Regions from separate parts of the Pseudoalteromonas sp. P1-30 genome, predicted to be linked through region 1. Evidence: predicted binding sites of a transcription regulator. Region 1 holds the regulator's gene; each other region holds the start of a gene.

Region 1 (8,153 bases):
TGGTATTGTCCGCTCTGCTATTGTGTTAATTTCAACAGGTGAGAAAAAACAGGGCGCGAGTACCATTACTATGCAGCTTGCTCGTAACTTCTTTTTAACACGAGAAAAAGCGTATATTCGTAAAGTTAAAGAGATTTTTATAGCTCTACATATTGAAAGTGTATTAACAAAAGACGAAATTCTTGAGCTGTATCTTAATAAAATAGAACTAGGTAATCGTGCATTTGGTATTGGGGCTGCTGCTCAAGTTTACTATGGTAAAGAGCTAAAAGACCTCACTCTTGCACAAATGGCAATGATTGCCGGTTTACCTAAAGCCCCTTCGGCGCTTAACCCGATTCGTAACCCAATTAGAGCTAAAGCACGTCGTAATGTAGTGCTTGGTCGCTTACTTACTGAAAACTATATTACGCAACAGCAATACAACGATGCGGCTAACCAGCCTATCACAGCTTATTTTCACGGTGCTGAGATAGACCTTTACGCCCCTTATATCTCTGAGATGGTTCGTGCTCAGATGGTTGAGCGCTACGGTGTAGAAAAAGCATATAACTCTGGCTTTAAAATATTTACCTCTGTGGAGTCTAAAGTTCAAAAGGCTGCGCAAACAGCTTTAGTTAATAATTTACATAACTACGATATGCGTCATGGCTTTCGTGGGCCTGTAGACGTGTTGTGGGATCCAGAAACACAGCCTGCCTTAAGTGAGCAGCAAATTATAGAAAAGCTAAAACCTGTTAAAGAAATAGCTGATTTGCATGCTGGCGTGGTGTTAAATGTGGCAGAGAAAACCGCTGACGTTATTTTAAAAAATGGCCAGCGCACCACACTTGATTGGGATAATTTAAAATGGGCGCGCAAATACATTACTCGCTACCGCCAAAGTTTTGCCCCTAAAGCTGCTACTGACATTCTTACCCCTGGCATGCAAATATGGCTGCGTAAAAATAACGACAACAGTTACCTACTAAGCCAAATACCAGAAGCTGCCAGTGCACTTGTTTCACTCGACCCACAAGATGGTCGTATTAAAGCTATAGTAGGTGGTTACAGTTTTGAGCAAAGCCAATACAACCGAGCGGTACAAGCTAAACGCCAAGTTGGCTCTAATATTAAACCCTTTATATATTCTGCTGCGCTCGAAAATGGCTATACATTGGCCTCTATTTTAAACGACGCGCCAATAAACCAGTGGGATAAAAGTTTAGGTGTAGCGTGGCGACCAAAAAACAGCCCAGCCGTTTATAATGGCCCTATACGTATTCGCCGTGCACTTGCACAATCTAAAAACGTTATTTCTGTGCGCTTACTTCGCGGTGTAGGGTTACAACGCACCGCCGATCACTTGCTTAAGTTTGGTTTTAAAGATGCTGATATTAACCGCAGTGAATCGTTAGCATTAGGCAGTGCATCAATCACGCCATTAGAGCTTGCTCGCGGCATGAGCGCATTTGCTAATGGCGGTCACTTAATTGAACCTTACTTTATATCTGAAATTCAAGATGCCTATGGCAATGTACTATTTAAAGCAAACCCGGCTCTTGCTTGCGATGAAGACGAGCTATTACCCGTCTCTAAAGCAGTGGATAGCTTTGCCAACAATAACCTAGATACCGACATAACAGATGATACAGCCACGCAACCACGTTGTGCACCACGTGTTATTTCAAAGCAAAATGCTTTTTTAATTGCTGAAGCAATGCACAGCGCAGTATGGGGTGGCGGTAGCTGGACCCATAAAACAGGCTGGAGCGGGACAGGTTGGCGTGCGCAAGCATTAGATAGACGCGATCTATCGGGTAAAACAGGCACAACCAATGACTCTGTTGATACTTGGTTTAGCGGCTTTAACCGCAATGTAGTAACGTCTGTATGGGTTGGTTTTGACAACCCAGGTAACTCGTTAGGACGCTCAACCTATAATAACAACCTAGATAGCAGTCAAATCTCTGGTGCTGAATCGGGCGCCAAAACGGCACAGCCTGCTTGGGTTGATTTTATGAAAGTGGCGCTTGAGGGCACACCAGAGGCGCCAATAGAGCCTCCTGAAGGACTAGTTTCAATTCGTATCGATTTAAAAACAGGTTTGTTAAGTCATAAAAACGACTACACCAGTCGCTTTGAATATTTTGAAAAAGGCACTGCGCCTACAAAATATGTGCTGTCTCAGCCAACTGATATTTTTGAAGAAGATACAAAAACAGAAGAAGAGTTATTCTAAAAACAAAAACGGCAGCTTACACAAGCTGCCGTTTTACTATTAATATTTGCTGCGCTATTTTAAGTTTTTAACTAACCAATATAAATCAGAGTGCACGCCCGCGGCGGTCACTTCTTTGCCTGCCCCTGGGCCTTGTATTACTAAGGCATTTTCGTTGTACCACTGGCTATTAATAACAAAGATATTATCGCCAGGTGTTAAGTTAGCTAAGGCGTCCCCTTTAGGCGCATAAGTTATACCTACCTTCGCCGATACTTTACCCTGCTCTAATGCTAATAAACCAGTATACCTAAGTACAGCATCTTGCGCATTTGCCGCATCGGCATGGTGTTTAATAAAGGCATTTAGCTTATCTTTATTCGCTAAAAAGTCATCCCATGAACCTTGGGCTAACTCATCAGGCATTAATGCTTGTAAGCTTATATCATTTAAATCTAATTCAATGCCAAGCTCGCGCGCAAGTATTAGCAATTTACGTTGCATATCGCGGCCCGATAAATCCTCGCGAGGATCAGGCTCTGTAAAGCCCATTTTTTGCGCTTCAAGAACAAGGTCAGAAAATGCCACACTGCCATCGTATTTGCTGCATAGCCACGAGAGTGTGCCCGAGAAAACACCTTCAATACGGGTAATTTTATCGCCACTATTTTGTAAATCAGCTAACGCAAAGTTAATCGGCAATCCAGCCCCAACACTGGTGTTGTAGCGCCAATGCAAGTTACGCTCGCTAATACTTTGGCGCAGCGCGTTATACCAATTAGATGCAGCAGTGCCCGCGTACTTGTTAGCACTTATTAAATGGCAGTCTCGCTCAACAAAGTCAGTGTATAATTGGCTAAATTGCTCGCTTGCCGTTATATCAACAACAACTTTGTGCTCGTAATCAAGTTCGTTTAATGCACTTAATAAATCCGCCTGCTCATAAGCAACGGCATTATGCTGCCATTGTTTTTTCCATTGCCCAAGCGTAATACCCGAGGCATTAAATAGCATATGTTGCGAGCGAATTAACCCAACTAGCTTAATACTATAATCGCCCGACAAACGCTTAAATTGAGCATCTAGCTGGCTTAAAAATTCATCGCCTACATTACCTAAGCCAGCCACAACCAGGGCAACTTCTTGGCCTTTATTAATTAATTTTTCGTGCAATAAACTAAGTACATCGCTTTCTATTAACTGATCAGTTAACAGCAATGTATAGCCTGTATCTTGATGAATAAAACGAGGGTGAATACTTTGCTGATTTAAAACCTCAGCCGCTAATGTACTTAATGTGTAAACATCTTGCGTAGGCGCAACCACCGCGCAGCCATTTAAATTAGACTCGCTTATATTTGCTCGCCCAGCAAAATAACTCACTACTTGATGCGTTGCACCCGCGGGCACAACTAAGTATGTACCCCCGTTATGTATAAAATGATGAAGGCTGTGCTGAATAAGCTGGCTAACATGCGCCACTTCACCCGCGTTAAGGCCTTCAACGAGCAATAAATCAACGTTTTGTAATGTAGTAATAAAACGTTTTTGCTTAGCTTTGCCTTGTTTTACAATATCGGTAGGAGCAGTTTGCACATCAAAACTACTACGTACAGCCAGTTTAATATTACTGTTTTTTAAAGGCGAAAGCGTTTTAGCATGTAACACAGGGTTACCCAATCGAGCTAATAAGTTAGCTTGTTCACGGCACACCTTGTTGTACTTAATCGCCTTTTCAACTTTACGTGGGTCGGCACTAAAGACCCCTGGCGTATCAGTCCAAATACATACATTTTGTGCGTCGCAATAATTGGCCAATAAGGTGGCGCTGTAATCACTACCATTGCGCCCAAGCGTAACTGTTTTACCATCAGCACTTGCTGCGATAAACCCTGTTACTACGTTAATTTTATTTGCATCAATAACTTGGCTGCATTGCTGTTTGTTTTGCGCATGCAAAAGCTCCCCGCTTGTTACACTAAACAGCGCTCTAGCATCATGAGCACACGCTTGAATGTTTAATTGCGTTAAATAGGCTGCTAATAATCGCGCAGACCACAGCTCACCATGCGCCAGTAAGGCCGCCTCTTGCAACTGCTGCTTGCTGGCTTGCTCCGCTACATCACTTAGCTCTTGCGCTAACACAGCTAAAGCCGTGTGTTTAGCATCGGCTTTTAATAACTCTTCAATTAATGCCGTTTGGTGATTACTCAATTGCAGCAAAATATCAGCAACGGCTTGCTTATCTTGTTGTTGATAACTTTGCCACAGCGAAACCAATGTATCGGTGGTTTTACCCGCAGCAGATACAACCACGCAATCGCCAGGCTGTGTGTGGCCAATAATTATTTTTGCCACACTTTGATAGCGCTCGCCCGAGCTTAAGCTCGAGCCGCCAAATTTATGTACACTTTTTACCATACTCAATCACCACAAAGCTGGATGAGCAGCCTGCTGCTTTACATCACCATTGGCATTGCCTGCAGCTTTACCAACACGCCCTACATTTTTATTTTGACCAGGTTTAACTAAGTTAAATACACGTTCGAAATCAGCCAGTAGGTCTTCTACATCTTCAATACCGACCGAAATACGAATTAGCGTATCGCCCACACCCGCCTCTAAACGTGCTTGAGCTTCCATACCTGCGTGAGTCATGGTCGCAGGATGACAAATTAAACTCTCAACCCCACCTAACGATTCTGCTAAGCTAAATTCTTTAAGGCTTGTTAAAAACGCCGCAGCATCATTCACATCGCCTTTAATATCAAAACTAACCATACCGCCAAACCCAAGCTGTTGGGCTTTAGCAAGCGCATGTTGAGGATGCGATTCAAGGCCTGGGTAGTAAACTTGGCTAACATACTCAGAGCTTTCTAGGTATTTAGCAATTGCCAGGGCATTTTCTTGGTGCTGCTTTAAACGCACATTTAAAGTACGTAAACCACGTAACGTTAAATAGCTATCAAATGGTGCGCCGGTAATACCAATGTTATTGGCCCACCAAGCAAGCTCATCACCAAGCTCTTGTGTTGCAGCAACAACTGCACCGCCTACAACATCAGAATGGCCGTTTATATATTTAGTGGTTGAGTGCACAACAATGTCTACGCCAAACTTAATTGGGTTTTGTAATGCCGGTGATAAAAAGGTGTTATCGGCGGCCACTAATGCACCGCACTGTTTTGCTATATCCGTCACGGCTTTAATATCCGTTAGGCGCAGCACAGGGTTACTTGGTGTTTCTATCCAAATTAATTTAGGTTTAATGGTTAAAATTTGTTCTAGGCTTTCTGGTTTAGTTAAATCAAGTACTTTAAGTTTAAGCAAGCCGCGCTTTTCTAAAGACGTAAATAAACGGTAGCTGCCGCCATAACAATCGTGAGGAATAACCAATGTATCATCGTTATTTAATAACTGTGTGGCTAAGTGCACTGCTGCCATGCCCGTAGCAGTAATAATTCCGCGTGCGCCACCTTCAAGCTCTGCTAGAGTGTCAGCTAAAATATCGCGATTAGGATTACCACTGCGTCCATAGTCGTATGCGCGCTTAGTATCAAAATCGGCAAACGAATAAGTCGTCGATAAATAAATTGGCGGTACAACGGCGCCATGATGTTTATCGGCATCAACCCCATTTCGTACAGCAATGGTTGCTTTGTTTTTTTCGCTCATATTCGTCACCTGATTAATTTGGATGTTTAGACGTCTAAAAGAGTAAGTTATCCATTATAATAAGTCAAAGAATTTAAAGCTCTAGATGGCTAAAAATAACAGACGTGTAAAACTTCAATGAGGCTGTATTTACTATTACAGCCAGCTTATTAAGATAGATTGCTATCTATTATTTGACTATCTTTTTTAAAACGATAGAATTTCACGCATATTTACACGCTTTTTACGCCGTGTGAGAAATTAATAATCTGAGGCAACGATACATCTTATGGCTAAATGGAATGGTGAGTATATTCACCCATACGCAGAACACGGGAAAAAATCAGAGCAAGTTAAAAAGATCACCGTTTCGATCCCGCTAAATGTATTAAAAGTATTAACTGATGAGCGTACACGTCGTCAAATAAACAACCTGCGTCATGCAACAAACAGCGAGTTACTATGCGAAGCGTTTTTGCATGCCTTTACAGGCCAGCCATTACCTAATGATGATGACCTACGTAAAGATAACGCAGAAAAAGTACCTGAAGAAGTTAAAAAAATAATGCAAGAAATGGGTTTAGAAGTGCCTATTTTAGACGAAGAATAAAACGTCTTTTTAAACAAAAAAACCTCAGCATGCTGAGGTTTTTTTGTTTAAGCGCTATATATTACGCCATATAATTTTCCGGTAAGTCAATTTGTGCCACGCCCGATTCAACAGCAGCAATAGCAACCGCCTTGGCTATACGTGGTAATAAACGCGGGTCCATAGGTTTAGGAATAATGTAGTCTGCACCAAATTCGAGCTTTTCTACACCCGCTGCTTTTAATACTTGCTCAGGCACTGGCTCTTTAGCAATGCGACGAATAGCTTCAACAGCGGCTATTTTCATTTCATCGTTAATTGCGCTTGCACGTACATCAAGTGCACCACGGAAAATAAACGGGAAACATAAAACATTATTAACTTGGTTAGGGAAATCAGAACGCCCCGTTGCCATAATTAAGTCTTTACGTGCACTGTGCGCAAGCTCAGGTGCAATTTCAGGATCTGGGTTTGAACATGCAAACACCACTGGCTTATCGGCCATTAGTTTTAGATCTTCAGGTGCAAGTAAGTTAGGACCCGATACACCTACAAACACATCAGCATCAGCAATTACATCTTGTAGAGTACGCTTATCTGTATTGTTAGCAAAAAGCTGTTTGTATTCGTTTAAGTCATCGCGGCGAGTATGAATAACCCCTTTGCGGTCTAGCATATAAATATGTTCGCGCAGTGCACCACACTTAATTAACAGCTCCATACAAGCAACCGCTGCTGCGCCTGCACCTAAACATACAATAATGGCATCTTCTATTGATTTGCCCTGCACTTCTAAGGCGTTAAGCATACCTGCCGCAGTTACAATAGCGGTACCGTGTTGGTCATCATGAAAAACCGGAATACTGCAACGCTCAATAAGTGCTTTTTCAATTTCAAAACACTCTGGCGCTTTAATATCTTCTAAGTTAATACCACCAAACGTGTCGGCAATATTAGCCACTGTATTTATAAAGTCTTCGGTGGTGCGATGCTTAACTTCAATATCAATAGAATCTAGGCCAGCAAAACGTTTAAATAAAAGCGCCTTACCTTCCATAACAGGTTTAGAGGCTAATGGCCCTAAATTACCCAAACCTAAAATTGCCGTACCATTACTGATTACCGCAACCATATTACCTTTACCGGTATATTTATATGCATTGGCTGGGTCTGCTGCAATTTCGCGCACAGGCTCTGCAACACCGGGGCTGTATGCTAATGCTAAATCTTGCACCGTTTCGGCTGGTTTTGTTAGCTCAATGCTGATTTTGCCTGGAACGGGGTGAGAGTGGTAGTGTAATGCTTGTTCACGAAAATCTGACATAACGCGATGGTATCCTGCAATTTAAGTTAAGTGAGAGGGAGTATGGGGCTAAGATACTCTTATTATTTTTAAATTCCAAGCAATATCAGGTCTATCCTGTTATATGCTATATCCGTTAATTTTAAGTGATTTATCAGCAACTTCGCTAAAAGTTATCAATATTAAACAAATAAAAATTCATTCAAAAAGTGCTTTTTGAGGTTCATTTTGCCCTGCCAATATTTTTCTAAAATAGCAGAATATTAAAATAGTAAAATGCACCAATATGGCGCGTTTATCACCGTTAAAAACAAATATCGCCACGATAAGCACTTTTAGCAGCTTGGTTAAAAATTAACGTATAAAAAATATAGAGAAGAATTGTGAGTTTGTCTGCAAAGGTTTAT
Region 2 (8,153 bases), on a different contig from region 1:
CGAATTCACGCAGTGGCGATACAAATTCTTCTTCGTTAGATTTTGGCTCAACAGGGAATACATCAATAGCTGCGCCGCTTAGCTTTTTCTCGCTAAGTGCTTCAGCAAGTGCATCAATATCCACTACAGTACCGCGTGAAGCGTTAATTAGTATTGATCCTTGCTTCATTACGGCAAGTTCTGCTGTGCCAATTAGGTTTTTAGTTTGCGGTGTTTCTGGTACGTGTAAACTAATAATATCAGCGCGCTGTAAAAGCTGTGTTAGGTTATGAATTTGTGTTGCATTACCTAAAGAGAGCTTATCTTCAATGTCGTAATACTCTACGTTCATACCTATGTTTTCAGCCATAATACCAAGCTGTGTACCTATGTGGCCGTAACCAATAATCCCGAGCGTTTTACCGCGCGCTTCAAACGAGCCGGTTGCTGTTTTTAACCAGCCGCCACGGTGCGCTGCTGCATTACGCTCTGGAATACCACGTAATAGTAATAGTATTTCGCCAAGTACAAGTTCAGCCACTGAACGAGTGTTTGAAAACGGTGCATTAAATACCGCAATACCGCGCTCGCGAGCTGAGTTTAAGTCAACTTGGTTAGTACCAATACAAAAACAGCCAATGGCTACTAGCTTTTCAGCTGAGTCTAAAACTGCTTGGTTAATATGAGTACGAGAACGAAGCCCTACAAAGTGCACATCTTTAATACGCTCTTTAAGTTCGTCCTCAGGTAGCGATGTTTTTACGTAGTCGATGTTGCTGTAACCATTACGTTTAAGCGTTTCTACTGCGCTTTGGTGAACACCTTCAAGCAAGAGAATTTTAATTTTGTCTTTTGCTAACGATACCTTACTCATAACCTCATCCTATTTAATTTGTGGCCCATTTTTAGTGCCGATAATCACTTTATCAGCGCCGCGCATCGCAAATAGGCCGTTGGTAACTACGCCAACAATTGAATTAATTTGTGTTTCAAGTTGTTTGGCATTACTAATACTTAAATTGTGTACATCTAAAATAACGTTACCGTTATCGGTTACTACGCCTTGGCGGTACACAGGGTCGCCACCAAGTTTTAATAATTCACGCGCTACGTAGCTGCGTGCCATTGGTATAACTTCTACCGGAAGCGGAAAATCGCCCAATGTATCTACTAATTTTGTGTCATCAACAATACAAACAAATTGTTTTGCAACGGCTGCGACTATTTTTTCGCGGGTAAGTGCTGCGCCGCCGCCTTTGATCATTTCGTTTTGGGCATTAATTTCATCTGCGCCGTCTACGTATACATCAAGAGCATCTACATCGTTTAGCTCAAACACTTCAATACCTAACGCGTGTAAACGCGCTGTTGAAGCCTCAGAGCTAGATACCGCACCCGTTATGGTGTCTTTTACTGTGCCTAGGGCATCAATAAAATGATTTACGGTAGAGCCTGTCCCTACACCAACAATGGTGTTTTCTTTTACAAACTCGAGTGCAGCCCACGCAGCTGCTTTTTTTAATTCGTCTTGCGTCATTGTTATGCTCATATTTCAAATGTGTAGTGGGTGTTTATTACCAGTGATAAATTTTATCGGGAGTAATAATGGTTTTAAGTGGAACATCCCACGATTCAATTGGCAGTGCATCTACTTTTTGGCAGCTATGTGCTAAGCCTATAAGTTGCGGTTTTTGCCAATTGTAAGCGTGTAATTGCGCCAGTGTTTTATCGTAAAATCCACCCCCCATTCCTAATCTGTTACCTTGATTATCAAATGCTACAAGTGGCATCAGTAAGTAATCTAAATCAGTTAATGGGCATATTTGAGAGCAGTTCAGCTTAGGCTCCAAGATACCATAGCGATTTGCCCTCATGGGTGAGTTTTTTTCATAGCGTTGAAACAGCAAAGTAGCCCCATTAAATGGGTGTATAACGGGTAAGTAAAGGGTGTGGCCTTGTCGCCATAACTCATTAATTAACAATGATGTATCTAATTCTCCATCGTTACTAAAGTAAATGGCTATATGTTTTTTTGAGGCTGTTTTATCGCTATTTAGCTGTTGAGTAAAATTCAACTTTAACTGTGCTGCGGCTTTTTCTTGCTGTTTTTTTGATAGATTATTGCGTAATTGGCGAATAGATTGGCGTATGTGTGTACGTTTATTGCTCATTGTAATTACGCACCTTTGATTAAATAGACACTAAATCAGGAAAAGCTAAGTAAACAGCAAGCACAATAAGTAGTAAAACGGCAGTGGCAATCAGTGAATATAACAAAGTATTGCTACGCGTTTTAACGGGTTCATCGAGCTGCTCGTCAAGCATTAGATCATCTTCTTGCCACTCATCGCTTTCGTCTGTAGGGCTTTTTAGCTCATTGGTTGGAAGTCTTTGTTCTAGCTCTTCTAGCTTTTCTTCTAGGCGGATCAGGCTGCTCGTTATGTAATCAAGGGCATCAAAAATCCGTTCATCACGCTGACTAGCTGCGCTAGGGCTTTGAGTGGGTAGTTCACCTGTGGCTTGTAACTTACTTTTAATGCCTAGGCTTGCCAGTAATTTGGCCTGCTTTAAGGCTTTGTCTTTATTGCTAGGTGCAAAAAGTGCTTTGCCATTAAAAAACTGAGTTACTTTATCTTCAGACGTTTTTAGCTTACTTGCTAAATTTACGCAGGCCGTTTTAGCCTCAGTGCCCTCGGCGAGCCCTACAAACATAACGCGAAAATTATTGGCCATTTACTTATCCCTTAAGCTTTTATTATGCAAAGAGTATATACCTAAAACCGTACGAAATTCGAGGGCTAGCTAATACCAATTTAATTCAAAACACGATTAGTTTAGCGTATTAAATAGCGCACTGACTGCGTTAAAATTATTTATATAAAATAACTGTACGCCGTAAATTCCTTTGTTATTGCACTATTTACTGGGTGCTATGATAAATAACTAAATTAATGCAATTGATATAAATAGTATAATTAGCCTTTGCTTTAGATATAAAAACGGCCCTTAAAAGGGCCGTTTATTATTTAATGCATTTTGGCTTAAAGGCCAGCAGCTGCGCGAAGTGCGTCTGCTTTATCTGTACGTTCCCATGGGAATTCGTCACGACCAAAGTGACCGTATGCCGCTGTTGGTTGGTAAATTGGGCGCTCTAAATCAAGCATTTGAATTAAGCCGTAAGGGCGTAGGTCAAAGTGCTCACGAATAAGCTCAATTAAACGACCTTCTTCAAGCTTGCTTGTACCAAAGGTTTCAACGCTGATAGAGGTAGGCTCTGCTACACCAATTGCGTAAGATACTTGTAGCTCACACTTATCAGCAAGGCCTGCAGCCACTACGTTTTTAGCTACGTAACGTGCAGCGTATGCAGCTGAGCGGTCAACTTTTGATGGATCTTTACCTGAGAAAGCACCACCACCGTGACGTGCCATACCACCGTATGTATCTACGATGATTTTACGACCCGTTAAACCACAGTCGCCCATTGGTCCGCCAATTACAAAGCGACCCGTTGGGTTAATGAAAAATTTAGTCGCGCTAGTAATAAGCTCGGCAGGAAGTACTGGCTTAATGATGGTTTCCATCACGGCTTCTACTAAGTCATTTTGCGAAATTTCTTCTGCGTGCTGAGTAGAAAGCACAACTGCATCAATACCTACTGGCTTGCCGTTTTCGTATGCAAAAGTTACTTGAGATTTTGCATCTGGGCGTAACCAGTTAAGCTCGCCGCTTTTACGTACTTGCGCTTGGCGCTGTACTAAACGGTGTGAGTAAGTAATTGGCGCAGGCATTAGTACTTCTGTTTCGTTACATGCATAACCAAACATAAGGCCTTGGTCGCCAGCACCTTGTTCTTCTGGGCTAGTACGGTCAACACCTTGGTTAATATCAGGAGACTGCTTACCAATTGTGTTTAAAATTGCACACGAGTCTGCATCGAAACCCATGTCTGAATGCGTGTAGCCAATTTCACGTACTGTTTTACGTGTAATTTCTTCAATATCAACCCATGCGCTAGTGGTAATTTCACCACCAACCATAACCATACCGGTTTTTACGTAAGTTTCGCACGCAACACGGGCATGAGAGTCTTGCTCTAGGATAGCATCAAGTACCGCATCAGAGATTTGATCGGCGATTTTATCCGGATGACCTTCAGAAACAGATTCAGAAGTAAATAAATGTTTTGCCATTGTATTTCTGCTCACAAATATTGCGCTTCACAAACGTCGGTATTAGCGCTAAAAAATTAAGGGGCGTATTTTATCTAAAACAAAACACCTTGCATAGTGTTTTTACGCCTAGACGTCTAAATAAAATGAGTAATAACTTTTTGGTCTTAAAAAATATTCATAATAGCCCATTTTTATAGGGTTTTTAATTGCACACTGCACCCACATTAAGTAAGAATGGTTGCTATAACAGCTCTTAAGTTACTTAAGGGTATTAACGAACACATAAGTACCCGCGCAAATACACATAAAGGTAGGAGAATTCATGCCATCTCGCAAAGAACTTGCAAATGCTATTCGCGTCTTGTCAATGGACGCAGTACAAAAGGCCAAATCTGGCCACCCTGGAGCCCCAATGGGCATGGCCGATATCGCAGAAGTATTATGGCGCGATTATCTAAAGCATAATCCAACTAATCCAGAGTGGGCTGACCGTGACAGATTTATTCTTTCAAATGGCCACGGTTCAATGCTTATCTATTCTCTATTGCACCTAACTGGTTACGACTTACCACTTGATGAAATTAAAAACTTCCGTCAAATGCATTCTAAAACGCCAGGCCATCCTGAGTACGGTTATGCACCAGGAATTGAAACTACTACGGGCCCACTAGGTCAGGGGATCACAAACGCGGTAGGTATGGCGATTGCTGAAAAAGCGCTTGCTGCACAATTTAACCGTGAAGGCCACGACATTGTTGATCACTACACGTATGCATTTATGGGTGATGGTTGTTTAATGGAAGGTATTTCTCATGAAGCATGTTCACTTGCTGGCACATTAGGCCTTGGCAAGTTAGTGGCTTTTTGGGATGACAACGGTATTTCAATCGATGGTGAAGTAGAAGGTTGGTTTAGCGACGATACACCGGCACGCTTTAAAGCATACGGCTGGCATGTAATAAGTGACGTTGATGGCCACGACAGCGATGCTGTTAGTGCTGCAATAGCAGAGGCTCAAAGTGTTACTGACAAACCATCACTAATTTGTTGTAAAACAGTGATTGGTTACGGTTCACCTAATAAATCTGGTAGCCACGATTGTCACGGCGCGCCATTAGGTGATGACGAAATTACAGCGTCTCGCGAATTTTTAGGCTGGTCTGGTGGTGCATTTGAAATCCCTGATGATATTTACGCACAGTGGGATAGCAAAGAAAAAGGTCAACAGCTTGAATCTAGCTGGGACGAAAAATTTGCAGCATACGCAAAAGCATACCCAGAGCTTGCAGCTGAATATAAGCGCCGTATTAACAACGAACTTCCAGGCGATTGGGCTGAAAAATCTCAAGCATACATAGAGCAACTACAAGCAAACCCTGCAAATCCTGCATCTCGTAAAGCGTCGCAAAATGCATTAAATGCATTTGGCCCGTTATTACCAGAATTCATGGGTGGCTCAGCCGATTTAGCTGGCTCAAACTTAACAATTTGGGATGGCTCTAAAGGGCTAACTGCAGACGATGCAAGCGGTAACTACGTTTACTACGGTGTACGTGAGTTTGGTATGTCGGCAATTATGAATGGTATTGCCCTTCATAAAGGCTTTATTCCTTACGGTGCAACGTTCTTAATGTTTGTTGAATACGCAAAAAATGCGGTACGTATGGCTGCACTAATGAAGCAACCAAGCATTTTTGTTTACACGCACGATTCAATCGGCCTAGGTGAAGACGGTCCAACTCACCAACCGGTAGAGCAAATTGCGAGCATGCGTTTAACGCCAAACTTATACAACTGGCGCCCGTGTGACCAAGTTGAGTCGGCAATTGCATGGCAACAAGCTATTGAGCGTAAAGACGGTCCTACGTCACTTATCTTTACTCGCCAAGGTCTTGAGCAACAAGCGCGTGACGCTCAGCAATTAGCAGATGTTAAAAAGGGTGGTTACATCCTTAGCTGTGACGGCGAGCCAGAGCTAATTATTATTGCAACAGGTTCTGAGGTGCAACTAGCACAAGACTCTGCAACAGAGCTACGCAGCCAAGGTAAAAAGGTACGTGTTGTATCTATGCCATGTACTGATGTATTTGAAGAGCAAAGCGCACAGTACAAAGAAAGCGTACTACCGGCAGCCGTTACACGCCGCGTAGCAGTAGAAGCAGGTATTGCTGATTACTGGTACAAGTACGTGGGCCTAAATGGCGCAGTAGTAGGTATGACTACCTTTGGTGAGTCGGCACCTGCTGGTGAGCTGTTTGAGCACTTTGGCTTTACAGTAGAGAACATTGTAAATAAAGCAAACGAACTGTTTTAATAGTTAGCTTTAATATTTAAAAGCCCGCCCTGTGTAAAACAGGGCGGGCTTTTTTGTTTGCTAACTGAGTTATAAAGTGGCGTAGTAGCCTTAAGATACTTGAATCACACTGCTTGAAATACGTAGTACTTTTTTGGCTTAAAGCCTTTTGAGTTTTAATTTCAGATGAGTAATTTTCACAGCGCTTTTCTTGCAAGGCTATGACCTATCAGGCAAGGTGGTGGCCGATTAAATAAAATAATACAACAGGAGTGAGGATGTCTCAGTTTGAAAATGTAAGCGTAATTAAAAAAGCGAACGTGTATTTTGACGGTAAAGTATCAAGCCGTACCGTGGTATTTAACGATGGCACAACCAAAACGCTAGGTTTTATGCAACCAGGTGAATTTGTATTTGACACCAGTAAAAAAGAATTAATGGAGCTATTAGGCGGCCAGTGGGACATTTTATTACCTGGAGAAACGCAGTGGAAAACATTTATCGCAGGCGAATCATTTAATGTTGATGCCAATGTGAGCTTTAAAGTAAAAGTGAGTGATTTTGCTGACTATTGCTGTTCGTACACAGACTAAACGCTAAAGGCTAGACGTCTGAAAGCCCATACTTTATGGGCTTTGCATAAACTTTGCACAACTTATAATTTAAATCAGTTTAAGTAACAAATTAATTTCAAAAATCAGTGCTTTTTCCTTGTGTTAATCTAAATAGCCCCCAATACTATTTATGAGGTAACAAATAAAAGGATACCCTATGAAAATTAATCTTTCTGGTCACCATGTAGACGTTACTAACTCTATTAGAGAGCATATCAACGAAAAGTTTTCAAAAATCGAGAGCCACTTTCCATCACTTATCGCACTCGACATTATATTGTCTAAAGAGCATCACAAAATCCAAGCAGAAATTAGCACAAATTACGAAGGTGCGCGTATATCGGTAAAAGGGGAAAACGAAGTTATGTACCCGGCGATTGCAAGCGCAGCTAAAAAACTCGATGCAGCACTAAAACATCGAAAAGGGCAAATAAAAGCAAATTTACACGAAAAGCCTGTAAGCACAACGCCAGAGATAGCGCACGAAATCATCCAAGAGATGGAACTAAAATAAGATTTAGTCCCAAAGTACTATAAAAAAGAGCCTTACGGCTCTTTTTTATTGCCTTTAATTTAGGTAAGTTATGCAGCCTTCGGTGTTATTAATTATGAAAATTAATAACCAGAGCGAATAACACACATAATTTGAGAAGTTAATGCAGCAAACACACACCTCTTGGAAATCTCGATTGGGCGCACTAGGCCCTGGTATCTTAATGGCAACCGCAGCAATTGGCGGCTCTCACTTAGTTGCATCTACTCAAGCTGGCGCGCTATTTGGCTGGCAACTGTTTTGGCTAATTCTCGTTGTTAACGTATTAAAGTACCCATTTTTTCGTTTTGGTATGGAATACACCCTAGCAACCAAAAACAGTTTAGTAGAAGGCTATAAAAATAAAGGCCCTGTCTATTTTTATAGTTTTATTGGCTTAAATATACTTGCCGCCATAGTTAATACCGCAGGGGTGCTATTACTGACTGCAAGCTTGCTGCATTATGCACTGCCAATAGTGATAGAAGTCACGCTACTGTGTTGGATATTGCTCGGTGTGTGTTTAGCTATTTTATTACTTGGGCACTTTAAAGCGCTCG
Region 3 (8,153 bases), on a different contig from region 1:
ATACTACACTGCCTTAAATTGATATAAAAAGAGCCTTTTCCTAAGTTTAACGGATTTAAAGCCTAAGGTGTTAACGCCTTAGTTATTTGTTCTGGTTATTAGGTATAACTAAGAGTAAAAAAATTATATGAGTGCTAAATCACTCACACACAAAGCATCTTTTCCTTTATCCTTTGCTTTATAAAGTAAATCGTCTGCTTCTTTGATTAAATACGCACAGGTAAAGTCACTACTGGGTGTAATAGTAGTGAGGCCTACACTCACTGTAAGGGTTCTGCTTGGTAATGAATGTTTATTTTCAATGTTTAACTGTTTTAATTTTTCTAAAATATCGTTCAATACTAACAAGGCCTGATCTGAGTTTGTATTTCCATACACTAAAACAAATTCTTCACCACCAAAACGGGCACATAAATCACCTGGGCGTTTAGTAAATTCATTAAGTACTTTAGCCACCCTTTTTAAGCATGTATCGCCTTGTTGGTGGCCGTAAGTATCATTGAGTAATTTAAAATCATCTATATCAATAATAGCCAACGAAAGCGGCATACCTAAACGCTGACAACGATTCCACTCTTGCTCTAAAAAAGTATCAAAAAAGCCTCGGTTAGCAATATCCGTTAAGCCATCAATAGCGGCAAGTTTTTGTACTTGCTCTTCAGCCAGTTTACGCTCGGTAATATTTTGATGGCTAATAGCGTAATACGCTTTATCGGTATGGCTAAACGACACTACTCGCATCATAAACCAACGTTTTTCATCTTCACTATGGCATGGATATTCTAAATAGAAGTCGTCATTAGCCCCTGAAATAACTGATTTAATGCCGTTAAATGCCTTTAAACCAAAGCTATCTCCTTTTTTAGCAGCTTTTTCACACTCTGCTAAGTAATTTTGCTGCTCCCACATATCACAGCAGGCACAGTCGTTTTGCTCACCAAAGTTTTGCCAGCTTCGGTTTATATAGACTATGTCGCCGTTAGAATTAATAACCACTACTTGGTCGGGCGTGGTATCTAGTACCAATTTAAAAAACGCTTTATCGTCAATCACGAGCTTTCCATTTTAGCTTTGTTGTTAATCAGTATAATCAATAACAATTTTTTAACACAATATTGTTACTTTACTTCACGCTAGTTGCATAATTTATTAATGTGAAGTAATACTCCGTATGACAGCTAAGTAGTCTATAAAAAATATAAAAATTTTACTTTTACATTAAAAATCAGATACTAAAGCAGCATGACAGGGTTACTGTCATATGCCAAACTAGCTACTGGCATACTACTGACGGCGTAAAAAATAAAAACAAACGCTAAATTAGCATCATCAACTCAACAAGGATAACGATGATGAAAAACGATATATTGAATACAAAAAAGCTTGGTTATAAATTTTACTTTCAAGATGGCGACAATCAAATAGCCTGTTTTGGAAGCTACTTTACGGGTAAAGAAGAAGTATTTGTAAACGATGACCTATTTAGTAAAAAACGAAATATCTACTGTGCAAGCACGCACTCTTTTGCTTTTGAGGGCTCACAGTACCAAGTAAAATTTGACATGCTTAATATACTTACAGGGCGTCTGGAGTGCACTCTTTATAAAAATAGCAGTGTGATAGCCAAACAAGTTCAAAGTAGTCTTTCAGACGATCCTAAAAAAGCAGCATTTTTTCTTGCTGGCTGTACATTAGGTGGGGCGGTGTTTGGCTATACAACGGCAACTATTGTTGAACTATTTGTAGGGAAGCTTTAACGTGCAATTAAATCCTACAACAGTTAAATCGCTTAGAAGTAAGTTAGATTGGACGCAGCAACAGCTCGCAGATGCCTGCGATGTAAGTTTGCGGACCATTCAACGGGTAGAAAAAGAAGGCGCCGCTTCTAAAGAAACCACTATGGCGCTTTGCGCGGTACTTGAAGTACGCCAAGGCGAGCTAATTAAACTTGATGAGCCTATAAATAATGACGTTAAAAGTACGCCAACTAAAAGCTTTTTAGCGGGAGTGGTTATTAGTTCCTTAATAAGCTTTGCTCTAGGCGCTGGCTCAGTGCTTTTAGCGACTAACTAATATTACGCTTTAATAGCACTAATTAAATAAAAATGCCCCAGGCTATAAGCACTGGGGCATTTTTTATATGTTAGAAAAAGAGATTAATTACTGAAACACTTTTTCAACAGCCATTACTTCAATGTTGTTAGCTGGAATAGCTAATTTATAATCGGCAATGACTTTATCCTCAGCAACAAGCGCTGCTGGTTTTTCTGTGTTGTAAACCATTGGCGATGTTTGCTCTGACACTAAACGTTTTTTCATGTCTTCGCCGTCACCGGTAATAAACACGTACTGTACGTTATCTGTTTGTAGATTATCTTTAATTACGCGATTAACATCAGCAAGCGTTAGCTTTTCAAGTTTACTTGTCACGTATTTTACAAACGACTCTGTGTTATAAAACTCACTATCAAGTGCATAACCTAATTGGCGGTTTTGACTTGCGACAAGCTGCGGTACGTAGTTAATTAAAAAGTTACGTGTTGCTTCAAAGTCTTTTTCGGTTAAGCCATTTTTAATAAGCTTATCCAGCTCAAACAACGCGGTACGTGTTGCAAAGTGTGCATCGTTATTAGAGCGCAGCGGGCGTAACCAAATTTGGAATATTTGCTCAGAGCGTCCTAAGTTGGCATCAGGCTTAGTTTGAAACATGCCACGTGGGAAGTACTCAATGTAGGCGTAATCGCCGTAGTTCATACCACGTGTTTGACGAATTCGCTCATACAGGTATGAATTAGAACTGCGGTGCTCACCAAAGTACGAACGCACCAGCCAAAGGGCTGTCCAATCTTCACTACTGCGAATAGTATCAATTGGGAAACCAAACGATACCGCAGTAGATTGCGCCGACTTTTCTACAATCGTGGCATGGTGACCTTTAAGCTCTGGCGCATCAGGAATACTTAAACGGCTTTGCTCGCCTTTAGGTAAGGTTGCTAAGTCGCTCATGATTTCTGCTTTAAGCGCTTTTGGCACAGCGCCAATTAAACCCAGTGTTAGTTTAGATTGGGTAAGCTCTGTGTTGTAAAAGGCTTTTACATCATCAAGCGTTAATGCTTCTAAATCCGAAATATCCCCGTAATTGTAGCTTTCGTATGGGTGACCTTTGTAAAGTGCGCTGTAAAGCACTTCTTTACCTAGCTCTTCATCATTAGAGGCTTTTAAGCCCGATTTAATACCGTCGATCATTTCTTTTTTAAGGCGCTTAAAGTCATCGTCTCTAAAGCCTGGGTTAAGTAACTGATCGCTTACAAGCGCATACCATGTGGCAGCGTTATCTTTATGAATACGCCCTTGGAATGACAGCATTTCTTTATCTATTTGATAACCAAAGCTGCCAGCAAGCGGATAAAGCGCTTTTTGTATGTCTTTGTAACTCGTACTTTGCGAGCCACCTTGAGCAAGCATAGCGGCGGTGAGCGCAGCAACCCCTTTTTTACCTTGCGGGTCTGCAGCAGCCCCTGTATTGAATAAAAAGTTTACATCAATCAGCGGCGAGCTATTCGTTTTATCAAGTACTTTAAATACTGGTGCCTCTGGCGCTTTATCACGCTTAGCTACTAATGCATTTAAGCTTGTTTCTTGTTCAAACCCTGGCGCTTTATCAAGTGCCGACATAGTTACGGTAGTACGCGCGTCATCTACAAAATACTTATTAGCCACGGCTTTAATATCTTGTGCTGTGATGTTGTCGGCCGATTTATAAAGCTGGTTAATAACCTCTGGGTCGCGCTCAAAATGCATATAACTTGCAAGGGTTGATGCAATCGCTTGCGATGAGTCTAAGCCGTTAATAAAGCTGTATTTAAGGTTAGACTTTAAATCACTTAGTTTTTGCTCATCAACAAGTTCGGTACGTGCTTTTGCATAAGTGCGGTTAATAGCATCGCGTGCTTTTGCTAAATCATCTTCGTTTTCTACTTTTACAAACACATGCAGTAAGCCAGGATCTTTTGTCTCTGGATTGTAGGTAAACATTTGACTCGCTATTTGTTTATCAACAACTAGCTCTTGGTATAAATCGGAGTTATTAGAAAAATAAAGCTGTGAGATTAAATCAAGTGCGGCTCTGTCCTTTTTAGCAGGCTCCCATGCAGCACCTTTGTAAGATACAAGCAACCAATGACCAGGCAAACCTTCGTTTTTCTCATGTACATATTTAGGTGCTTGCTGCTTTGGCTCAGCTTTAATATCGGCAACGTAATCGCCTTTTTCCCAGCCACCCCAATGTTTTTTAACCATAGCCATTGTGGCTTTAGGGTCAACATCGCCCACAATCACTAGCGATACATATTCAGGCTTATAAAACTTATCAAAAAATTCTTTACCGTAAGCCATTTGATCTGGCATGGCTTCTATATCTTCAAAAAAGCCCATGGTGGTATGTTTATAAGTGTGCGTATCAAACGCTTCTTCGCGTACTGCGCTCAATAACTTACGAATTGGGCTGGCGTTATTTTTTAAATATTCCCCTTTAACCGTTAGCGCTTCGGTTCTAAATTGCTCTTCGGTGTAGGTTAAGTTTTGAAAAATATCGGCTTCAATTTCAAGTACTTTATCAAGGTGCTGCTTTGAAAAGTTTAAATGGTAGTTTGTGTAATCGTTAGTGGTGTAAGCACGGTTATCGACCCCTGCATTTTTAAATATGGCAGTGTATTCGTCTTGCGGAAATTTTTTAGAGCCTTTAAACATCATGTGCTCAAAAAAGTGAGCAAAACCGGTTTTACCTGCTTTTACTTCATTACGCGAGCCAACCGAGACCGGAATTTGCAGCGAGACGACATCGGGGTAATCAGTTTTAACAACCATTACGCGTAAGCCGTTATCAAGCTCTTCGATTAAGTACTCTTGCGAAAATACACGTTCGTCAGCTTTTATTGTTTGCTGTTGTTGTGCCGTTTGGGTGTTTTCGCTTTGCTGTGTTGCGCAGCCTGTTAGCGCCAGCGATACCGCTAAGCTTGTTGCTAGTAATTTAAATTTCATTGTTGTCCCTTTTTAAATTGAGCAAATTTGTTATTAGGTTTAATACTAACTCGCTTAGATTATGCCCCAAAGCCACTAAATATAAGAGCCCATCGGCTATTTATAATGTAAACAACTGTGTCAATTCCCCATTTTAAAAACATTTAAGCATGAAAAAAGCTCAAGTTGATTGAAAAACTTTCACTAAATAAATCTATCTAGACGTCTAAATGGCTGCTATATTAAATTACATACATTGGACTAAGCTGGAATGAGGATTATGGCTTTATCACTACAAGAAAAAATAGAAGACACCAATCAAGGTGTTTATCTTATTGGTACTACTCCACCTAAAATTGGTACTGATAAAGCGCAACTAAAAATCATTGCAGAAAAACTACTTGCTCGTTTACACGAAATTGAATACGACGGCGTGATAATTTACGACATTCAAGATGAAAGTAGCCGTACAGATAAAGCACGACCATTTCCGTTTAAACAAACTGTAGACCCACGTGAATACAGCCACTTACTACGTAATTTATCTGCTCCAGATGTCATTACTTACAAAAGTGTGGCACAACGTGGTGTAGAGGAGTTTAAAGGCTGGTTGGATGAAACTAAAAACGACTACGATTTAAAAAATGTCGTTTTAGTGGGTAGCCCCTCATCGGTAGGTGATATAAAACTAAGCTTGCCCGATGCCTATAAAACGCTTGCAGAGCAAAGTGATGACTTCTTTTTAGGGGGCGTTACCATTGCTGAGCGACATTCAAGTAAGCGAAATGAACACGAGCGCCTTATAGAAAAAACAGCACAAGGTTGTCAGTTTTTTATATCGCAAGCGGTTTACGACGCGCAAGCAACTATAGAGCTAATCACAAGTTACGCACGTACCTGTAAAGCACAAGGTATTACACCAAAACGGATTATTTTAACGTTTACGCCATGCGGTGGCGATAAAACCTTAGAGTTTATGCAATGGTTGGGTATCTCAGTGCCAGAGGCCACTAAATGGCGCATGCTTGATGCAGACAATACCTTAAGTGAATCTGTACGTATTTGCCGAGAAAATCTCGACCTAATACTCAAAAGCTGTGCGCACCTAGATGTGCCACTGGGCTTAAATATTGAAAGCTTAACAAACCGTAAAGAAGAAATTGACGCATCAATAAACTTATACCGTTTATTAAAAGCCATTATGGAATTAAACCTAGCCGAAAAACAAATCGCTTAACGCCTAATTCACACCGTTTATAGCAAGCCTAATGGCTTGCTTTTTTGTTGCTATGTTTAAGTGTATTACTTTTATTATTATGCTTTTTTAGCCAATTTGTACGCTTGTTTATTTTTATACATTTGGTGATCGGCCAAATTTAATAACGTATCAAAAGGTTGCTTTTGTTTGTTAGTAAAACTTTCGCCTATGCTAAGTGTCAGCGCGCACACGTTGTTTTCTAATAGTGCGTTTTTATACTCAATTTTTATTTTATCAATAATATGGCTAAGCTTACTTCTATCACTAATTTGCATCACAGCTACAAATTCATCGCCGCCTAAACGCCCTACTATATCAGCCTCTCTTAAATGTGTTTTTAAGGTATTTGCTAAGAGGATTAACGCTTGATCGCCTATTTCATGGCCATAAGTGTCGTTTAGTTTTTTAAAGTCGTTTACATCAATAAACAAGCAACACACATCAAAACCTAAACGCAGCGCTAAATTAAGTTTGTGTTGGGCAAGTAAGCTAAGTGCACGGCGATTATAAATATTGGTAAGCGGGTCAAGCATGGCTATTTCGCGCATTTGCTCAAAGCTATAAATAAGGGCTAAATCGTCTTCAATTAAATCACGAAGCTGCTCTATTAGCTCAAAATATTCATCGGTGTAGCTGGTTTTTTTTGAATCTTTTAAACACAAGGTGCCAAATACTTCACCTTCAGGCCAGTGAATTGGCAAGCCTAGGTAGGATTCAACGCCATCTTCAATAACCTCGGGCATGGTATTCCACTGCGTATCGCTGCGGGTATCGCTAACATACAAAGTGTTGTTGTTTTCGGCTACATATTTACAAAATAAGGGAGTTTCGGGAGGGAGTATAGGGTTGGTTTCAAAGTGTGAGCCACCTTCATTAGCTCTAATAACTACACGATAACCTTTACTAGTAGCCTGAACTATATAACCAGAGGGGGCCGAAAAAAGCCCAGTAATAAGATCAATGGTTTTTTGCCATTTATGTAATGATATTTGGCCATCGATACCAGAAAACGCCCACTGATCTGTTTCAAACATAACTATACCTCAGCTATTTAGTGGCCTTAGTATAGCCAAATAAATATGTCTAAGGCTACTTTCTGCGGCGTTTACTTGGTGCTCTTTGCCCGGTAATGCGCTTTTTATCGCGATCTTTACGCGCTTTGTTGGTGTTTTTACGGTTATCTTTAGGTGGCTTGTTTAAATCTGGCTCGTAACCTTCTAGCCATTGTGGTGCTAAACGGGTATCCAGTAGTACTTCAATTTCTTCCAGTAACCACTGCTCGTCAATACTTACCAGCGACATGGCAAGGCCTTGCTCGCCAGCGCGCCCCGTACGGCCAATTCGGTGTACGTAATCTTCTGCTATGTAAGGTAGCTCAAAGTTTATTACATATTTAAGCGCCGGAATATCTAAACCGCGGGCAGCTACATCGGTGGCAACTAAAACCCGCGTTGTGCCTTCTTTAAAGTTTTGTAATGCACGGTCGCGCGCACCTTGTGATTTATCGCCATGGATAGACTCTGTTTTTAAGCCGTCTTTACACATTTCTTTGGCAAGTTTATCGGCCATTTGTTTGGTACGTGTAAATATAAGTACTTGGCGCCAGTTTTTCATGCCAATCATGTGCGATACAAGCTCACGCTTTCGCTCTTCATCAACTGCGTAAATAACTTGCTCTACTTCAACGGCGGCTGAGTTACGTTTATCAACTTCAATCAGCTCGGGGTTTTTAAGTAGTTTTTTACTCAGCTCAAACACGCTGTCATCGAATGTGGCTGAGAACAATAAGGTTTGGCGATCGCCTGGAATGTGGCGCAAAATACGTTTTATTTCATCAATAAAGCCCATATCCAGCATGCGGTCGGCTTCATCAAAT

The links. The regulator MetJ, encoded in region 1, represses methionine synthesis genes. The targets are predictions, from matches to a motif close to TAGACGTCTAGACGTCTA.
Region 2: the regulator MetJ is predicted to act here: its motif matches at 4,274-4,291, upstream of metK (methionine adenosyltransferase).
Region 3: the regulator MetJ is predicted to act here: its motif matches at 5,239-5,256, upstream of AN395_RS08820 (methylenetetrahydrofolate reductase).

Annotation. Positions count from the first base shown of each region.
Region 1 covers NZ_LKBC01000004.1:135,598-143,750, forward strand. Annotated here, with positions in the region: gene AN395_RS10105 (penicillin-binding protein 1A) at 1-2,221, shown strand, start outside; gene metL (bifunctional aspartate kinase/homoserine dehydrogenase II) at 2,276-4,621, opposite strand; gene metB (cystathionine gamma-synthase) at 4,628-5,875, opposite strand; gene metJ (met regulon transcriptional regulator MetJ) at 6,144-6,464, shown strand; gene AN395_RS10125 (malic enzyme-like NAD(P)-binding protein) at 6,526-7,767, opposite strand.
Region 2 covers NZ_LKBC01000003.1:92,213-100,365, reverse strand. Annotated here, with positions in the region: gene serA (phosphoglycerate dehydrogenase) at 1-853, opposite strand, end outside; gene rpiA (ribose-5-phosphate isomerase RpiA) at 863-1,516, opposite strand; gene AN395_RS08675 (5-formyltetrahydrofolate cyclo-ligase) at 1,554-2,150, opposite strand; gene AN395_RS08670 (hypothetical protein) at 2,170-2,712, opposite strand; gene metK (methionine adenosyltransferase) at 3,021-4,172, opposite strand; gene tkt (transketolase) at 4,477-6,468, shown strand; gene AN395_RS08650 (pyrimidine/purine nucleoside phosphorylase) at 6,726-7,040, shown strand; gene hpf (ribosome hibernation-promoting factor, HPF/YfiA family) at 7,219-7,575, shown strand; gene AN395_RS08640 (NRAMP family divalent metal transporter) at 7,718-8,153, shown strand, end outside.
Region 3 covers NZ_LKBC01000003.1:131,204-139,356, forward strand. Annotated here, with positions in the region: gene AN395_RS08800 (diguanylate cyclase) at 124-1,053, opposite strand; gene AN395_RS08805 (hypothetical protein) at 1,350-1,757, shown strand; gene AN395_RS08810 (helix-turn-helix transcriptional regulator) at 1,759-2,073, shown strand; gene AN395_RS08815 (pitrilysin family protein) at 2,161-5,040, opposite strand; gene AN395_RS08820 (methylenetetrahydrofolate reductase) at 5,300-6,256, shown strand; gene AN395_RS08825 (sensor domain-containing diguanylate cyclase) at 6,334-7,311, opposite strand; gene AN395_RS08830 (DEAD/DEAH box helicase) at 7,367-8,153, opposite strand, start outside.